DNA from 3 places in the Paenibacillus mucilaginosus 3016 genome. Region 1 is predicted to be linked to each of the others. Evidence: riboswitches for the same ligand, from Rfam matches in the RefSeq annotation. Region 1 holds a riboswitch; each other region holds the start of a gene.

Evidence for each region. A riboswitch is a leader RNA that binds a small molecule or an ion and turns the genes downstream of it on or off. The one in region 1 is predicted to bind thiamine pyrophosphate.
Region 2: linked by a shared signal. The riboswitch ahead of PM3016_RS30075 (ECF transporter S component) and the one ahead of thiS (sulfur carrier protein ThiS) in region 1 are both predicted to bind thiamine pyrophosphate.
Region 3: linked by a shared signal. The riboswitch ahead of PM3016_RS28225 (acetylornithine deacetylase) and the one ahead of thiS (sulfur carrier protein ThiS) in region 1 are both predicted to bind thiamine pyrophosphate.

The regions. Positions count from the first base shown of each region.
Region 1 covers NC_016935.1:1,069,996-1,075,717, forward strand. The annotation lists gene PM3016_RS04750 (glycosyl hydrolase family 18 protein) at 1-1,510, shown strand, start outside; gene PM3016_RS04755 (DUF2614 family zinc ribbon-containing protein) at 1,584-1,937, opposite strand; gene PM3016_RS04760 (nucleotidyltransferase-like protein) at 2,072-2,956, shown strand; TPP riboswitch at 2,977-3,117, shown strand; gene thiS (sulfur carrier protein ThiS) at 3,216-3,416, shown strand; gene PM3016_RS04770 (thiazole synthase) at 3,446-4,219, shown strand; rRNA gene PM3016_RS04775 (16S ribosomal RNA) at 4,597-5,722, shown strand, end outside.
Region 2 covers NC_016935.1:7,290,997-7,296,718, reverse strand. The annotation lists gene asd (archaetidylserine decarboxylase) at 68-859, opposite strand; gene PM3016_RS30080 (hypothetical protein) at 1,085-1,339, opposite strand; TPP riboswitch at 1,558-1,663, shown strand; gene PM3016_RS30075 (ECF transporter S component) at 1,815-2,408, shown strand; gene PM3016_RS30070 (ABC transporter ATP-binding protein) at 2,408-3,976, shown strand; gene PM3016_RS30065 (energy-coupling factor transporter transmembrane component T family protein) at 3,967-4,761, shown strand; gene tenA (thiaminase II) at 4,848-5,510, shown strand.
Region 3 covers NC_016935.1:6,838,484-6,844,205, reverse strand. The annotation lists gene PM3016_RS28240 (biotin transporter BioY) at 1-54, opposite strand, end outside; gene PM3016_RS28235 (ATP-binding cassette domain-containing protein) at 165-1,010, shown strand; gene PM3016_RS28230 (ATP-binding cassette domain-containing protein) at 1,004-2,968, shown strand; TPP riboswitch at 3,015-3,115, shown strand; gene PM3016_RS28225 (acetylornithine deacetylase) at 3,339-4,616, shown strand; gene tenA (thiaminase II) at 4,651-5,322, shown strand; gene PM3016_RS28215 (GNAT family N-acetyltransferase) at 5,376-5,722, opposite strand, start outside.

The DNA.
Region 1 (5,722 bases):
GCTTGCACTCGACACGGTAAAAGAAACGATTGATGAAGCACTCCTATACGAGTCATCCAGCGATTCCGCCATTATTACAACGAAGGACAAAGTAGTCCGTTTGCGCACAAGCGAGCTTACGGCCAAGATTAATGAGAAGCCGTTCCAGCTCCGTTTTCCCATGGTCAAGTCCGAGGAGGGGGTTCTCTATCTGCCGATGGACCCGCTCAAAGAGCTATACGGCATTGAACTTAGGGAATCGGGCCAGACCGGTGCCGTCATCTTGGTGAAGCCTGGAGACGAGATCCGGTGGCACAAAACCGTCTCCTGGCCGGATAAACCCGAGCGCACAATCTCTATGCGAAAGGAACCGTCAGTCAAGGCGGCCATCTACAGCGACCTTCCGCAGGGTGAGCGGGTCATGGTATGGGGGGAAGAAGGGGACTGGTACCGGATTCAGCTGACGAACGGCTATCTGGGTTATGTGCCCAGAGATACGCTGGTTGATGACGGGACAGAGGTGCTTCCCGAGCCCAAGGCGGCGGCCCAATTTGAACCTCAGAAACCGCTCACGGGTCCCATTCATGTGACATGGGAGCACGTGCTGACGAAGAATCCGGATACGTCCGCCATCGGACCGATGCCGGGACTGGATGTCATCTCGCCTACCTGGTTCCATCTTCAGGACGGGGAAGGGAATCTCAAGAACCTTGGGGATGCGGCTTATGCGAATTGGGCGCATGAGCGGGGGTATCATATCTGGGGGCTCTTCAGCAACGGGTTCGATCCCAAACGGACTACCGCGGCGCTGGCCACTTATGATAAGCGGATGAAGATGATCAAGCAGCTTCTCTCCTACGCCGCGCTGTACAAGCTTCAAGGGATTAATATTGACTTTGAGAATGTCAATCTGTCGGACAAGCAGAACCTGGTCCAGTTCGTCCGCGAGCTGACGCCGCTGCTGCATGAACAGGGACTTGTCGTATCGATGGATGTCACACCGCGGTCGGAAAGCCCGAATTGGTCCAAATTCTATGATCGCAAGGCACTGGCCCAAACGATCGATTACATGATGCTGATGGCCTATGACGAGCATTGGGACAGCAGTCCGGTAGCCGGGTCTGTAGCCTCGCTGCCTTGGGTGGAGAAGTCGCTTCTCGGGCTGCTTGAGGAAGATGAGGTCCCGCCTTCCAAGCTGATCCTGGGCATTCCTTTTTACACGAGGGTCTGGACGGAGACCGTCAAGAATGGCAAGACGGTAGTCGACGCGAAAGCGGTATTCATGGATATGCCGCAGCGGATCACGAAGGAGAAGAAGCTGACGCAGACCTTCTCCAAGGAGACGGGACAGAACTATATCGAGTATAAGGAAGACGGCAAGCGCAACCGGATCTGGATCGAGGACGAAACCTCCGTGAAAGCCCGTGTGGCCTTGGCTCAGAAATACAAGTTGGCGGGAGTCGCTTCCTGGCGCAGAGGGTACGAGAATCCGAATGCCTGGGAGTGGATCCGCAGCACGCTCAAGCCTTAATCGGTGCTGCAGCAAAAGAAAGGGCTGTCCCAAGCAGATAGATCTGCTAGCGGGACAGCCCTTGTTTGTGTATTTACAGCGTTCCGCTGCCGCTCTCGGCAGGGGCGTGCTTCGGATCAAGCGACAGGATCGTTTTGCAGTACATGCAGCGGTCCGTTTTGCCGAGAATCTTGGTCGGTTTGCCGCATTCGGGGCATTCCACCACCGTGGCACTTGTGGACATCATGCCAGCCGCAAAATATATCCCCATGGATACCAGCATGGCGATGGCGCCGATCACCATACTGACCGCGGCGATCCACCGGCCTGCAATGCCCCATTCGAATACGATGCCGGCGAGGCCTACGATCATCAGAGCCATGCCCCCCATGGTCAGCAGCAGCCCCCAGAGCCGGAATTCGTTCACTTTACTGGATTTTAATCTCATGCCCATTCACTACTTTCATGCGAGATATAGAAGATTGTGAGGTTTGTCATCGGACGATGGCAGGAAACCGCGTGTCAATGTAGAACTAAACAATATCGAACTATGTGTCCTATTGTCAGGAGGCTTTCTCGTTCATGGAATCCATAAAAAAAGATTGGGTGCAGCGGTTCCGGCAGGACCAGACGGTAATCAGCGTTTCAGCGGTGGACAACCCTTCTTCGTTTTCGGCCGTAACCGACGGATTTGATATCTTGCTGTTGATCGTCTGCCGCGACAATGAGCGCAGTCATCAACAGATTCATTATATAAGAGACGACCGGCGTATACAAGAACGTTGGGTCAGTCCGGATACGCTTACCGATTTGATTCTTCATGGAGAACACCGGAACATTATCTATTGGATTCTAAAAGGGGAGATTCTATTGGACCGGGAGATGTACCTGGAGAGTTTGCGGCACAAAGTCCTTGAATTCCCCGTCGATCTCAGGGAGCATAAGCTGCTGATCGAATTCTCCAAGTTCTTGAGAAGCTATCTGCAGAGCAAGGAATATATACTCGAAGACCACCTGCTCGATGCCTATAATAATATTCTGGAAGCCCTGCATCACTGGGCCCATATTGTCATTATTGAATCCGGCAGTCATCCGGAAGTCACCGTGTGGCGTCAGGTGAAGAACATCAATCCTGGCGTATACAAACTGTACGAAGAACTGACGCTCAGCAAAGAAACGCTGAAACAGCGGGTGCAGCTGGTTCTGCTTGCCTGCGAATTCTCGATCATGTCGAAGATGGAGCGGTGCTGCAAGCTTCTTCTTGAAGTTTTGGCCAGCCGCGAGGAGGCTTGGAGTCTGCAGGAGCTGCAGCAGCAGCCCAAATTGGCGGATATCCGCACCGAGCTTCCGCTGCTCATGAACAAGCTGGTGAAGAAATCACTGGCCAAAGAAGTCGCTTATACGATGGATGAAGACCTTACACTGCTGGAACTCCGATATAAGGATGTTAAAAGCGCAAACGTGTGATATAATGGCAGTAACAACCAAATAGCCACTAGGGGAGCCTCTGACATGCGGGGCTGAGAAAAAGAAGCGGATTCTTTGACCCTTGGAACCTGATACGGCAGCCCGAAGAAGTAAGGGCGTCACTGGATTATGCCAGCGTAGGGAAGTGGTCGAATGCTAGCAATCTCTATGGCCGCATAACGCCATGTTGACATTCGGTCAGCCCTGCTCCGGGCTGGCCTTTTTTTGTTGTCCGGCTATGGCTGAAGGGGGTGAAGCAGTGAATCTGATCGTAAACGGGGAGTCGAGAGAAGTGGAGGGCGCAGCGACGGTTGCGGAGCTGCTGTCCGTGTTTAAGCTGCAGAACAAGATTCTTGTGGTTGAATTGAACCGCGAGATTGTGGACCGCAGCCGATACGAAGATGCCAGGCTGAACGACGGCGACCGAATTGAGATCGTCCATTTTGTCGGCGGGGGCTGACAGACTGACCAGTACAGGGGGAAATGACCATGAGCGAAACGTTAAAAATCGGACCTTATGAATTTCAATCGAGGCTTCTGCTCGGCACGGGAAAATTCAATGATCTCGGTGTTCAAAACAGAGCGGTGCAGGCTTCTGGGGCGGAAGTCCTAACCTTTGCCATTCGCCGTCTGCCGATCGATAATCCGGAAGCACCGAACTTCCTGGAAACGCTGGATCTAAAGAAGTTCACTTTGCTGCCGAATACGGCAGGGGCTTATTCGGTGGAAGAGGCGGTCCGCATCGCGCGGCTTGCCAAGGCTACCGGATTATGCGACATGATTAAGGTGGAAGTGATCGGTGATCCGCGTACACTGCTTCCAGACCCTGTCGGAACCTTGGAGGCAACCAAGATTCTTGTGGAAGAAGGGTTCATCGTTCTTCCGTATACTTCTGATGACCCGATTCTGGCACGCAAACTTCAGGAGGCGGGAGCGGCCGCTGTGATGCCCGGGGCTTCCCCGATCGGTTCCGGACAAGGCATCATTAATCCGAACTATCTGCGCTTTATCATTGAGGAGGCGAAGGTCCCTGTCATCGTCGATGCGGGTATCGGCGGTCCGGCGGACGCGGCGCTTGCCATGGAGCTCGGGGCGGATGGGGTTTTGCTTAACACGGCCGTTGCGGGGGCGGAGGATCCGGTATTGATGGCGGAGGCCTTCAAGCTGGCCGTTGAAGCGGGACGCAAAGGATTTCTTGCGGGCCGGATTCCGAAGAAGCGCTATGCTTCCGCCAGCAGTCCTGAGATCGGAATGATTGAGTAGAACAAGGGAATCCTAACTATAGGCCGTGGGTGGACTTCCATACACGGCTTTTCTTTTTTGTTTACAAAAGCTTGACATCTAAAAAGGGGATATGATAAATTAACTCTCGCCGCTTCAAACCGCTTGTCCGAAACTCTTCGACAAGCCGCAGGCCGAAAATAAATTTTTAAAAAAAGCTTGCAATTGAATAGGCAGATGTGATACATTATAAAAGTCGCCGCTAAACGAGGTGACAACAAACGACAAAACTTCAAATGTTTGTAAATGAGGATTGTTGTCGGAATTGCCCTTTGAAAACTGAACAACGAGTGAGTGTTAAATATAGAGACTCAGCGATGAGTTTCTGCCAAGCTTCAAAATGAGTCATCAGCTTTCCTTTAATGGAGAGTTTGATCCTGGCTCAGGACGAACGCTGGCGGCGTGCCTAATACATGCAAGTCGAGCGGAGCACTTCGGTGCTTAGCGGCGGACGGGTGAGTAACACGTAGGCAACCTGCCTGTAAGATCGGGATAACTACCGGAAACGGTAGCTAAGACCGGATAGCTGGTTTCGGTGCATGCCGGAATCATGAAACACGGGGCAACCTGTGGCTTACGGATGGGCCTGCGGCGCATTAGCTAGTTGGCGGGGTAACGGCCCACCAAGGCGACGATGCGTAGCCGACCTGAGAGGGTGATCGGCCACACTGGGACTGAGACACGGCCCAGACTCCTACGGGAGGCAGCAGTAGGGAATCTTCCGCAATGGGCGCAAGCCTGACGGAGCAACGCCGCGTGAGTGATGAAGGTTTTCGGATCGTAAAGCTCTGTTGCCAGGGAAGAATGTCGTGGAGAGTAACTGCTCTGCGAATGACGGTACCTGAGAAGAAAGCCCCGGCTAACTACGTGCCAGCAGCCGCGGTAATACGTAGGGGGCAAGCGTTGTCCGGAATTATTGGGCGTAAAGCGCGCGCAGGCGGTCTTTTAAGTCTGGTGTTTAAGCCCGGGGCTCAACCCCGGTTCGCACCGGAAACTGGAAGACTTGAGTGCAGGAGAGGAAAGCGGAATTCCACGTGTAGCGGTGAAATGCGTAGAGATGTGGAGGAACACCAGTGGCGAAGGCGGCTTTCTGGACTGTAACTGACGCTGAGGCGCGAAAGCGTGGGGAGCAAACAGGATTAGATACCCTGGTAGTCCACGCCGTAAACGATGAGTGCTAGGTGTTAGGGGTTTCGATACCCTTGGTGCCGAAGTAAACACAATAAGCACTCCGCCTGGGGAGTACGCTCGCAAGAGTGAAACTCAAAGGAATTGACGGGGACCCGCACAAGCAGTGGAGTATGTGGTTTAATTCGAAGCAACGCGAAGAACCTTACCAGGTCTTGACATCCCTCTGAAAGCCCTAGAGATAGGGTCCTCCTTCGGGACAGAGGTGACAGGTGGTGCATGGTTGTCGTCAGCTCGTGTCGTGAGATGTTGGGTTAAGTCCCGCAACGAGCGCAACCCTTGACTTTAGTTGCCAGC
Region 2 (5,722 bases), 2.5 Mb from region 1:
CCGCCTAAAATCACCGCAGGCGCAGCTCCCGAGCATGCGCCTGCGTTTATAAACTACATTTGGATGATCAGCCGCGGCGCTTGAAGGAGCCGAGCTTCTCGCCCATCCGGACCTTGCTGCCCACCTGAAGGTCGCTGCGGCTCTCGAAGGTGCCGGTCTCCGTCAGCAGCACCACGGTGGAGCCGAATTCGAAGTAGGCGAGCTCGCCGCCGCGTTCGAGCAGGTCCGGCAGGGGGGCGACGTATTGGATCGAAGCCACGTTGAGCGCGCCGACCTTGACGACCGCCACTTCTCCGCCTTCATGCTCCACGTAGGTGATCAGCCGCTCGTTGCGGCTCAGCACGCGGCGCATATGCTTCAAACCGAAGTCGTTGACCGGGTACACCTTGCCCGGCACATGCTCCTTCTCGATGATCGTTCCGTCCACGGGCGAATGGATCCGGTGGTAGTCGGTCGGGCTGAGATAGAGCACATAATAGAAGCCGTTCTTATAATTGATCATCCGCGGACTGTGATTGAGCAGTTCCTCGATCGTGTAGTCCTGTCCCTTCACGTTCAGGATCGAGCCTTCCTTGATCGGCCCCATCCCGGTGATCAGCGCGTCCACGGGGGAGACCATCGTCTCCGGCGAAGCGTCGATGGGCCGCAGGCCGCTCTTCAGGCGCCGGGTGAAGAAGTCGTTGAGCGAGACGTATTCATGGACGGCCTTCTCCGCATCCTCCAGCGGAATGCCGTAAGTCTTGGCAAAGCGGGGGATCAGGGAGCGGGAGGCCCTGGACTTGGCAAAAGCGCCGGTGAGCTGCGACACCGATTTGCGGGACGACAGCTCGGTCAGCAGCCGAAAGAACGATATCTTCATGCTTCTGGATTCACCTGTTTCTTTGGATGTAAGTATTCGGTAATCTAACGCTTATCTTGACATAAGAGAGGACACAAATCAACAAAGAAACGCGGCCGGACAGCACGAAAAGCCTCCACCCGGAGGCTGAGGAACGTGCCGAAGCGGCCTATATGCAAGTGTCATGAAGACAAACGTCAATGTCGGTTACGGATTCCATGCTCCGGATCAGGGCTGGCTTGCTGCTTAGAAAGCGTCTGTCCCTTCGGCGGATGCCCCGCCGTTCCCGCATGCATTCTTGTACTCGCCGCAGGTCAGGCAGGTGGCGAGGTTGACGAGGATGGGGCAGCAGGAGCCGGACAGCTTGGTGCAGGAGACAGGGGTACGGTACCCGGGGTCGGAGGAGATCATCGTGCAGTAGGTGCAGTTCGACACCATCTCGGCAGTGAGCCCAAGCAGAATAGGAGTAGATTCAATCGGTACGGTTACGGTTTCGTTCATTCGTCGCGTTCCTTCTTTCTCTTTAAAGATAGCGCTTCCAATGGCAGATGCCGCAGCACAAGATGAATACTCTCTGACTCATGCAGAATCCGTAAAGAGCGAGCAAGGACTAGTGTACCAGAATCCGGAAGAGAAGGCTAGGGGTTCCATGGATTTTTATTGAAATCTTCAGAATGCGTAAAATGGATTGACAAACGGGTCTTTCGTGATAAGATGGGAAATGTCACTAGGGGAGCCGCACAGGCTGAGATTGGACCAATAGGTCCTAAACCCTCTGAACCTGATCTGGATGATACCAGCGTAGGGAAGTGGAGAGCGTAGCACGCTGTTAGTTTACTCATGTGCTTACAAAGCCGCTTCCGAGCAACGGGGGCGGCTTTTTTTGCTGTATACCGGCATCCGTCATTCCCCCCGCTCCTTGTCCGCTTCGGCATCGCCCCGGCTTCTTCCATTATATTTTAAGGAGTGGATTCATTTGTCCAAAGGTTTGAAATTGACGGATATTCTCGTCACGGTCGTCATAGCCGTTGTCTTCGCCGTGATCTACCGTTTGTGGGGCGATGTGTACAACGTCCTCAAGATCCCGGGTCTGCAGCTGGAGCAGCTCGGATACGGCATGTGGTTCATTGCCGGCACCGTGGCTTTCCTGATTCTGAGAAAGCCCGGCGTGGCCTTCCTCGCTGAAGCTGCCGCCGCTTCCGGTGAGATGATCATGGGCTCCCAATACGGCGTGGAAGCTTTCACGTACGGACTGGTGCAGGGGCTGCTGGCCGAGCTGGTCTTCGCAGCTGCAGGCTATAAGCGGCACACGGCTCTGATCGCGGGTCTGGCGGGTGCGGCTTCCGGCGTCGGCTCCATTGTCTATGATTACTTCAAGCTGTACCTCGCGGAGCTTCAAAGCTGGAACCTGATGCTTTATATCGTATTCCGCCTCGTGGGCGCGTTCGTGATTACCGGGCCGCTGGCTTATGTGATCGTGAAGGCACTGGAAAAAACCGGGGTTACCCAGCTCGTGCGTCCGGCGAGCAGTCTCGATTACCAGGCACTGGACAGGAAGAAGACACTCTGATGAACGCAGCGGATACGCACACAGCGCATGGCAGCGGGGGGCCGTCCGCTCAGGAACAGGAGCCTGCCGTCTCGGTAACGGGACTGCGGCTGAAGTTCCCGGGCAGCGCCCCGCTGCTTTTCGACGATTTGACACTGGAAGTGCCGCGCGGGCAGAAGGTGCTGCTGCTCGGACCGAGCGGCTGCGGCAAGTCGACCCTGCTCCAGGTGTTCTCAGGCCTGATTCCGAAGTCGATCGAAGTGCCGATGAAAGCGGACGCCCTTCAGCTTCCCGACGCCTGGGGCTATCTGTTCCAGGACCCCGACACGCAGTTCTGCATGCCGTTCGTGGATGAGGAGCTGGCTTTCGTGCTGGAGAATCTCCAGGTGCCCCGCGAAGAGATGGGGGAGCGGATCCGCCTCTGCCTGGAGCAGGTCGGGCTTCGTCTGCCGGACCTCCACACCCCGATCGCTTCCCTCTCCGGCGGCATGAAGCAGCGCCTTGCGATCGCGTCCCTGCTCGCCCTGAATCCGGACGTCTGGTTCCTGGACGAACCGACATCGCTGCTCGATCCCGAAGGCACGGGCGAGGTGTGGGAGACGGTCAAGCGCGTCACGGAGGGCCGGACGGTGCTGATCGTGGAGCACAAGATCGAAGAGATCGCCGGCTTCGTGGACCGGGTCGTGCTCTTCGGGCATGACGCCCGGATCCTGGCCGACGGGCCGCCCCAGCGCGTATTCCGGGAGCACCGGCAGGAGCTGCAGGAGTACGGCATCTGGTACCCGGGGGTCTGGGAGGACTACGACCGCCGTCCGGACCTGATGCCGGAGCGCGGACAGTCTGCGGCCCGCAGCGCGCAGGTAGCCCAGCCCCTGCTGCGGCTGGAGGCGTTCTGCGGCTTCCACGGCCGGGAGAAGAAGATAGAGATTCCCTCGGCCGACATCTTCGGCGACGACTGGATTGCCGTCGTCGGGCCGAACGGGGCGGGGAAGAGCACCCTGCTGCAGGCCTTGATGCAGCTGATTCCGACCCAGGGGCGCTATAACCTCGGCCCGCGTGCTGTGAAGGGCTTCGACGATGTGATCGGGGACGCCTCGTATGTGTTCCAGAACCCCGAGCTGCAGTTCGTCACTCACTCGGTGTTCGACGAGGTAGCGTGGGACTTCCGGCAGGAAGGCCTGCCGGAGGCTGAGGTGCGCACCCGCTCCGGTGAGGTGCTGGAGTGGTACGGGCTCGCCGGCCACCGGGAGCTGCACCCGTACCAGCTCTCTCTCGGGCAGAAGCGCCGGCTCAGCGTGGCCTCGGCCACCGGCAAAGCCCGGAGGCTGCTGCTCCTTGACGAGCCGACCTTCGGGCAGGATGCGGCCAATACATTCGCCCTTCTCGAGAAGCTCGAGGAGTGGCGCAGAGGGGGCAGCGCGATCGTGATGGTCACGCATGACCCCGAGATCGTGGCGCGGTTCGCCACCCGGGTGTGGGAGGTCCGAGGGGGCCGGCTGGCGGCGGATCTGCCGCCGGAGGCGTACCGGAAGCTCCAAGCGGCCGGCGAAGCCGCTGCCGGAAAGGAGGCGGAAGCGCCTTGCCGCTGACCTGGACCTTCCGCGAGACCTGGCTGCACCGGGCCAACCCGGCCTTCAAGATCGGGCTGTCTGTGCTCCTGTTTCTCGCGGTGCTGTTGACCCACAACATCAATGTGCTTCTTCACGTGACCTGGATGCACCTGCTGCTGTTCTACACGGCGACCGGACTGCCCCTGCGGCGCCTGCTGCTGCTGTCCCTGCCGTTCGTGCTCATGCTCGTCTCCTCCTCGACCTCCATGCTGTTCTTCGGCAAGGGGGAGACGACGTGGCTGCATTGGGGGTTGATCCATATCACCGAGGAGAGCTTCTACCGTTCCCTGCATATCGGGCTCAAGACCGTGAACATGGCGGTGCTCGGCCTGCTCTTCGGGCTCACGACGAGCCCCGTTCGGCTGTTCTATTCGCTGATGCAGCAGACGCGCCTCCCGGCGCGCTATGCCTACAGCTTCATGGCGGCGCTCCGGCTGCTGCCGATGATCGTCACCGAGTACCAGGCGCTGCAGATGGCGCTGAAGGTCAGAGGCGTGAAGCGGGCCCGGGGCATCCGGGGCTGGACCGATTCCATCCAGCGGCACGCGATCCCGCTGCTCGCCCAGAGCATCCGGCGCGCGCAGCGGATCGCCGTCGCGATGGAGGCGAAGCGCTTCTCTTCCGATGCGGGAAGGACGTACTACTATGTCATCGGCTGGTCCGCCAGCGATCTCGTCCTGGCTGCGGCAGCCCTCCTGATCTGGACGGCGGGCCTGCTGCTCGGCGGGCATCTGCCGTTCCTGTCCGTCACGGACGTCCGTTAACCGGGACGGGAGCCTGCACGTACACTTCAGCGGCCTGATAACGCAGATTCCTAATTTCAACCATTCACTCCAGGGAGGCAGATCTTATGAAATTCTCGCAAGAACTCCGGGAAGCGGCCGATGCCAGCTGGCAGGCGAGCTTCAACCACCCGTTCGTGCGGGGCATCGGCGACGGCAGCCTGCCGCTCGACGCCTTCCGCCACTATGTGCTCAACGATGCGTATTACCTGTCCCAATTCGCCCGGGTGCAGGCGCTGGGGGCGGCGAAGGCGAACGATCTCTTCACCGTGAACCGGATGGCGGTTCACGCCCAGGGCACGTACGGCGCGGAACTCTCGCTCCACGAGAAGTTCGCCGGCCTGCTCGGCATTACGGAGGAGGAGCGGGCGGCCTTCGAGCCGGCGCCGACCTCGTACGCCTATACCTCGCACATGCTGCGGGCAGCCTACGCGGGAGGGCTCGGCGACATCATCGCCGCCATTCTGCCATGCTACTGGCTGTACTATGAGATCGGCGAGAGGCTGGCCGGCTGCACGCCGGAGGAGCCGATCTACCGGGAGTGGATCGCCGCCTACGGGGGCGACTGGTTCCGGGAGCTCGTGGAGGAGCAGATCGCCCGCCTGGACGAGCTGGCCGAGACGGCCTCGTCCCAGGACCGCGAGCGGATGAAGCGCCACTTCGTGACGAGCAGCCGCTACGAGTACATGTTCTGGGATATGGCCTACCGGAAGGAAACCTGGCCGGTGTAAGCCGCCGGGGCCGTGTGGGGCAGGGTTTGGTGAAGCAGAGCACAGCCCGTCCGGGCTGTGCTTGATTTAAATTAGAAGAATGTGTATCCCGCCAAGGCTCCATTCTGTCATCCTGTATTTCTTATAATCGCGCATTGTTCCTGAAAAGGACGGCACAGGCGTTTATCTCATTTCCCCCTAGACGGGCATGGAGCGTAAACGCTATAATTAAA
Region 3 (5,722 bases), 3.0 Mb from region 1:
CGCGCCGAACAGTGTACTGAAGACGAGACCCCGGATGGACAAGGATGTTTTCATTGATCTTTCCCCTTTGTTTTGTTAACCTTGGATTATGGAATGTTGGTTAACAATATGTAATTAATGAGCATTCTATCACACGAATCTTACCCGGAAAAGAGTTTTTTCTTATGATCTCAGACCCATTTGTGCTGCTCCGGATGGAGAACCTTACATATACCTTACCTACGGCCGATGGAAACCGGCTGCTGCTTGAAGATATCAACCTGTCCGTCAGGCAGGGGGAATGGCTCGCCATTGCCGGAACGAACGGCAGCGGGAAGAGCACCCTGGTGCGGACGATGGCGGGACTGTATAAGCCCACTTCGGGCACGGTACGGTTTCGCGATACGGACGCCGCTCCGGAGCTTGCGGGAAGCACCATTCCGCTTGTGTTTCAGAATCCGGATACCCACCTGCTCGGCGAGACGGTCTACGAAGAAGTACGCTTCGGCCTCGAGTATATGGGATTGAGCGACGCCGAAATGGATGCCCGCACGGAGGAAGCGCTGCAGGATACCGGTCTTCTTCCACTGGCCCGCCGCCGCGTCGATTCGCTCTCCGGCGGGCAGAAGCAGCTGGTGGCGGCTGCCGGCTGTCTGGCTCTGCGGCCCCCGCTGCTGCTGTTCGACGAAGCGACCTCGATGCTCGACCCCCTTTCGCGGGAGGCGCTGCTGGAGACGGCACGGCGCAAGCACCGGGAAGGGACGACCGTGGTCTGGGTCACGCAGCTGCTCGATGAGCTGTCCTATGCAGACCGTGTGGCCGCCGTGGATGGAGGCCGGCTGGTGTTCTGCGGCACGCCGGGCGCTTTTTTCTATGAACGGTCGGCTGCGGGCGGCACACCGTGCGAGAGCCTCGGCTTCGAGCCGCCGTATGCCGTGCGGGTCGCTCAGGAGCTGCAGCGCCTCGGCCTGCCGCTTCAGCGTCTGCCGCTGACGGTGGAGGAACTGGCGGAGGCGGTGGCTCCATGCTGACCCTCTCGCTGCGCGGAGCCGCCGTGTATCCGGAGGGGGATGCTTCACGCCGGCCGCTGCTGCGCCCCACGGATGCCGATCTGCGGCCCGGAGAAATTACGCTTGTTATCGGCAGAACCGGGGCGGGGAAAAGCACGCTTCTGCTGGCCCTGGCCGGCTTGGCTCCGTTGACGTCGGGGACGATCCGGTACGGGGAGATCCCGCTGTGGGAAGGGGAGAAGCTGCACAGGGAAGCTCCCGGGCTGATGGGTATCTCCTTCCAATATCCCGAGAGGCAGATGTTCGCGCAGACCCTCCGCAGGGAGTTCGCGTATTCTCTGCGGCCGCTCCGTTTGTCCAAGGAGGAAATCCGGCGGCGAACGGAAGAGGGCATGCGGGCTGCGGGGCTGCCCGAGGCTCTACTCGAGGAGGCGGTGCTGACGCTCTCCGAGGGGCAGAAACGCCGGGCGGCGCTCGCGGTTACGCTGGCCGTCAAGCCGCCTTGGCTGCTGCTCGATGAGCCGACCGCAGGCATCGATCCCGGCGGCATTCCGCCGCTGCTGGACGCGGTGCTGGCCCACAAGCGGGGAGGTGGCGGTGTCGTGATCGCTTCCCACGATCTCGACACCTTCTTCCCCGTCGCCGACCGCGTGATCGTCATCCGCGACGGGGCCGTCGCGGGCGACCGGCCGCCGGAGGCGTGGTGCGCCGACCCGGCGCCGCTGCTGGCGGCAGGGGTCGGGCTGCCGGCCTCGGTGCGGCTCGCCGCTGCTTTGGCAGTCCGGGGCTGCAGCGCCGGTGTGCTGCCGGCGGACCCGGCGGCGGCCGCGGCGGCGCTCCGGCGCAGCCTGGAGGCGGCCGTGGCGGTGGGGGCCGAGGCGCCTGGCGCGGCTGCGTCCAGCCCGATTGCCGCCGCAGCGCCCGGCGGCCCGGCCGAGCCTTCCGCCGCAAGGCCGGGCCGCCCGGAAGCGGCTGTGGCCGAGACGCTTGGCCTCGGACATGACTGCGCCGCCGCAGCACCGGCACACCCGCGGGAGCCAGCCGCGGTAAGCGGCGGCTCCGTCCTCCCGCTGGCGCCTCCTGCGCCCGGGGCTGACGAGCACAGCGCAGCTACCGCTCGGCAGGACGGCACACCCGCCCAGGCCGCAGCCGTTCCCCTCCCTCCAGGGCGGGGAGACGGTGCCGACGAGGCGCTGACGGATGCGGAGCCCCCGGACCCGGTGCATCCCTGGATTCTCCACCGCCACCCGGTGGCGAAGTGGATCGTCTATCTGCTGCTGTCCGCAGGCATGCTGATCCAGGGCACTTGGGCCGGCCTCGGAGCCGGAGCCCTGCTGCTGCTCTTCTGCCTGGTGCGCTTCCGCGTACCGTCCGGAGCTGTGCTGAAGCCGCTGCGGCCGTACCTGCTCTTCCTGTTCTTCTCCTGCCTGCTGGCGGGCATGCAGTGGGGGGCGGCGGAGAGCGGGGCTGCGGGCGTGTTCTCAGCCGCGCAGGCCTCCGTCACGTTCCGCCAGCTCACGAATCTGGCGCTGGTGATGATGCTCGGCTTTGTCTTCGTGCGGGTGACGGGGCAGCGCGGGCTGCGCCAAGGGCTCGAGCAGGTATTTGGCCTCTTGTCCCGTGCCGGCATTCCTGTCGGCACGGTCAGCCTGTACGCCGCTCTGCTACTGCGGATGATCCCCCAGCTGCTGCAGGAGATGGGCCGGATGTCGCTGATCGTCCGCTCCCGGGGACGCGCGCGGGTGAAGCCCGGCCAGATCCGCCTGCGGGACGTGCCGCCTTTTCTGATCCCGCTGCTGCTCTCCATGATGAAGCATGCGGAGGATCTGGCGCTCGCGCTGGAGGCCAGAGGCTGCCGGATCGAGGGGCCTTCCGTACGACGCAGGGAGCCGATCCGGTGGGACCGGGGGGACATTCTGCTGCTGGCCGCTTCCGGAGTCCTTGTTCTGGGACTTCTTGCGGTTGCCGGCTGGGCGTAGGGTATGCTACCATGACGGAAGAAAAGAGTTTGTAATGGAATATTGATAGGAACACTAGGGGTGCCGCCAAGGCTGAGAGAGACGCAGGTCTTAACCCTTGAACCTGATCTGGGTAATGCCAGCGAAGGGAAGTGGTCTGCCGTCCGCCGCACGCACCTGTGTCCATGGATGTATGAACCGCTTTCCTTCGGGAGAGCGGTTTTTTGCTTTTCCATCCTGCACATGGTTCAAGCTCTGCGTCATGGTTCAGGCAAGGCGCTGCCCAACCTGTACATGAGGGGGAAGCTGGGAAGTGAAGAACACACCGAAGCATACGGTTCAGGGGCTGCCGGGCGGGGAGACATCTCCGGCATCGGGCCTCCAATCTGCCCTGAGCGAAACGCTCGAGCGATTAACCGGCCTGGTGGAGCAGCGGCAGGACGAGCTTCTGGCGCTGGCCTCGAAGCTGATTGCCTTCCGCACGCCGGCTCCGCCGGCACGCAATACGGAGGAGGCTCAGGCCTTCGTCGCCTCCTATCTGGAGGAACGGGGATTCTCCGTCGACCGCTGGGACGTGTATCCCGGCGATCCCAATGTCGTGGGGGTGCTCAAGGGAACCGAACCGGACCGCTTCCGGAGCCTCATCGTCAACGGACATATCGACGTGGCGGAGGTGAGTGAGGACGAGCCCTGGGACCAGGACCCGTTCGCGCCGGCGGTGCGGGACGGCCGCCTGATCGGCCGGGGCGCCTCGGATATGAAAGGCGGGCTGGCCGGCGCCTTGTTCGCCATCGGGCTGCTGCATGAGGCGGGGATCCGGCTGCCGGGCGACGTCACCTTCCAGTCGGTGATCGGCGAGGAGGTCGGCGAAGCGGGCACGCTGCAGTGCTGCCGGCGCGGATACACGGCGGACTTCGCCGTGGTGGTCGATACCAGCGACCTGCACATCCAGGGCCAGGGCGGCGTGATCACCGGCTGGGTGACGGTCCGCAGCGCCCGCACCCACCACGACGCTACGCGCAAGCGGATGATCCATGCAGGCGGAGGACTCCACGGCGCCAGTGCCATTGAGAAGATGATGAAGGTCATCGCAGGTCTCCAGGAACTGGAGCGGCACTGGGCCGTTATGAAGAGCTATCCGGGCTTCGAGCCGGGCACGAACACGATCAATCCGGCGGTGATCGAAGGAGGCCGCCATGCAGCGTTCATTGCCGACGAGTGCCGGCTGTGGATCACGGTGCATTTCTACCCGGACGAAACGTATGAAGGGGTTGCCCGGGAGATCGAGGAGCACTTGCAGCGGGTGGCTGCGGCGGACCCGTGGCTGCGCGAGAATCCGCTGGAGTTCCGCTGGGGCGGCACTTCGATGATCGAGGACCGGGGCGAGGTGTTCCCGTCCCTGGAGGTCGATCCGGACCATGAGGCCGTCCGGCTGCTGCAGCGCTCGCACGAGGGGGCGCTCGGCGTACCGGCTGTGGTGGATGTGTCGCCTACCGTGACCGACGGCGGCTGGTTCGCCGATGCCGGCATACCGGCCGCGATCTACGGCCCGGGGGATCTGCAGAACGCCCACGCGGTGAACGAGAGCGTATCCGTCAGGCAGCTCGTCGATTATACGAAGGTGATGCTGCGTTTTATCTACGAATGGGGCCATACGCCCAAGGAGTAACCATCGATACTACGAGTCAAGGAGAGGGTTAACGATGACATTCACGCAGAGGCTGCTTGGCAAGCTTGAGGGAGTCTGGCGGCAAAATCACTCGCATCCTTTCGTCCGCGAGATGGGCGCAGGGACGCTGGACCGGGACAAATTCCGCTTCTACATGATCCAGGATTACCTGTATCTGATCGATTACGCGAAGCTTTTCGCCCTGGGGGCGGTGAAGGCGAATGACCTGGCGACGATGGAAAAGTTCGCCGCCCTGCTGCATTCGACGCTGCATGAGGAGATGGCGCTGCACCGTGCTTATGCGGCCCGCTTCGGCATCTCGGAGGAGGAGCTCGAGACGGCGGAGCCGTCGCCGATCACGCTGGCCTATTCGCACTACATGCTTCATGCGGCGCAGAACGGATCGCTTGCGGAGCTCGTCGCCGCCCTGCTGCCCTGCATGTGGAGCTACTGGGAGATCGGCAAGGAGCTGAGCCGGATTCCGGGTGCGGCCGACCACGAGGATTACGGCGAGTGGATCCGCATGTACAGCTCGGAGGAGTTCGAGGCGCTGGCCCAGTGGTGCATCGGCCTGCTCGACGAGCTGGCGGAAGGGCGCTCCGAAGCGGAACTGGCGAGGCTCGAGGAGATTTTCCTGAACACGACCCGCTATGAGTACATGTTCTGGGACATGGCCTATCACGGCCAAATGTGGCCGGCGGGCTGATCCGTCCCCGGTAACTATAGAAGGCCTCCTGCGACGGCATGCGGGAGGTCTTTTTACTGGCCTGCAACCCCCCGTTCCAGAAGCGTAAGGAACACCTCCGGGGCGACCTCCAGCTCCCCGGCCTCCTTGAACCCGCAGTTCGTATAAAGCCGCTTGGCCGGCCCGTTCTTCGCCCCGGTGCTCACCCGGTATCCTTTCACCCCAAGATTCAATTCGAGCAGAAACCGGATGAGGGAGCCTCCAATGCCCCTGCGAAAAAACATCGGATGCACGACCAGCCGCGTAATCTCCATCGTGCCTCCATCGAGCTCGTAGGCTGCCGCTCCGGCAAGCTCCCCGCCGGCGAAGTATCCGTAGAACGTCTCCCCGGATTGGGCCAGGGACTCTACGGTGTCATTCA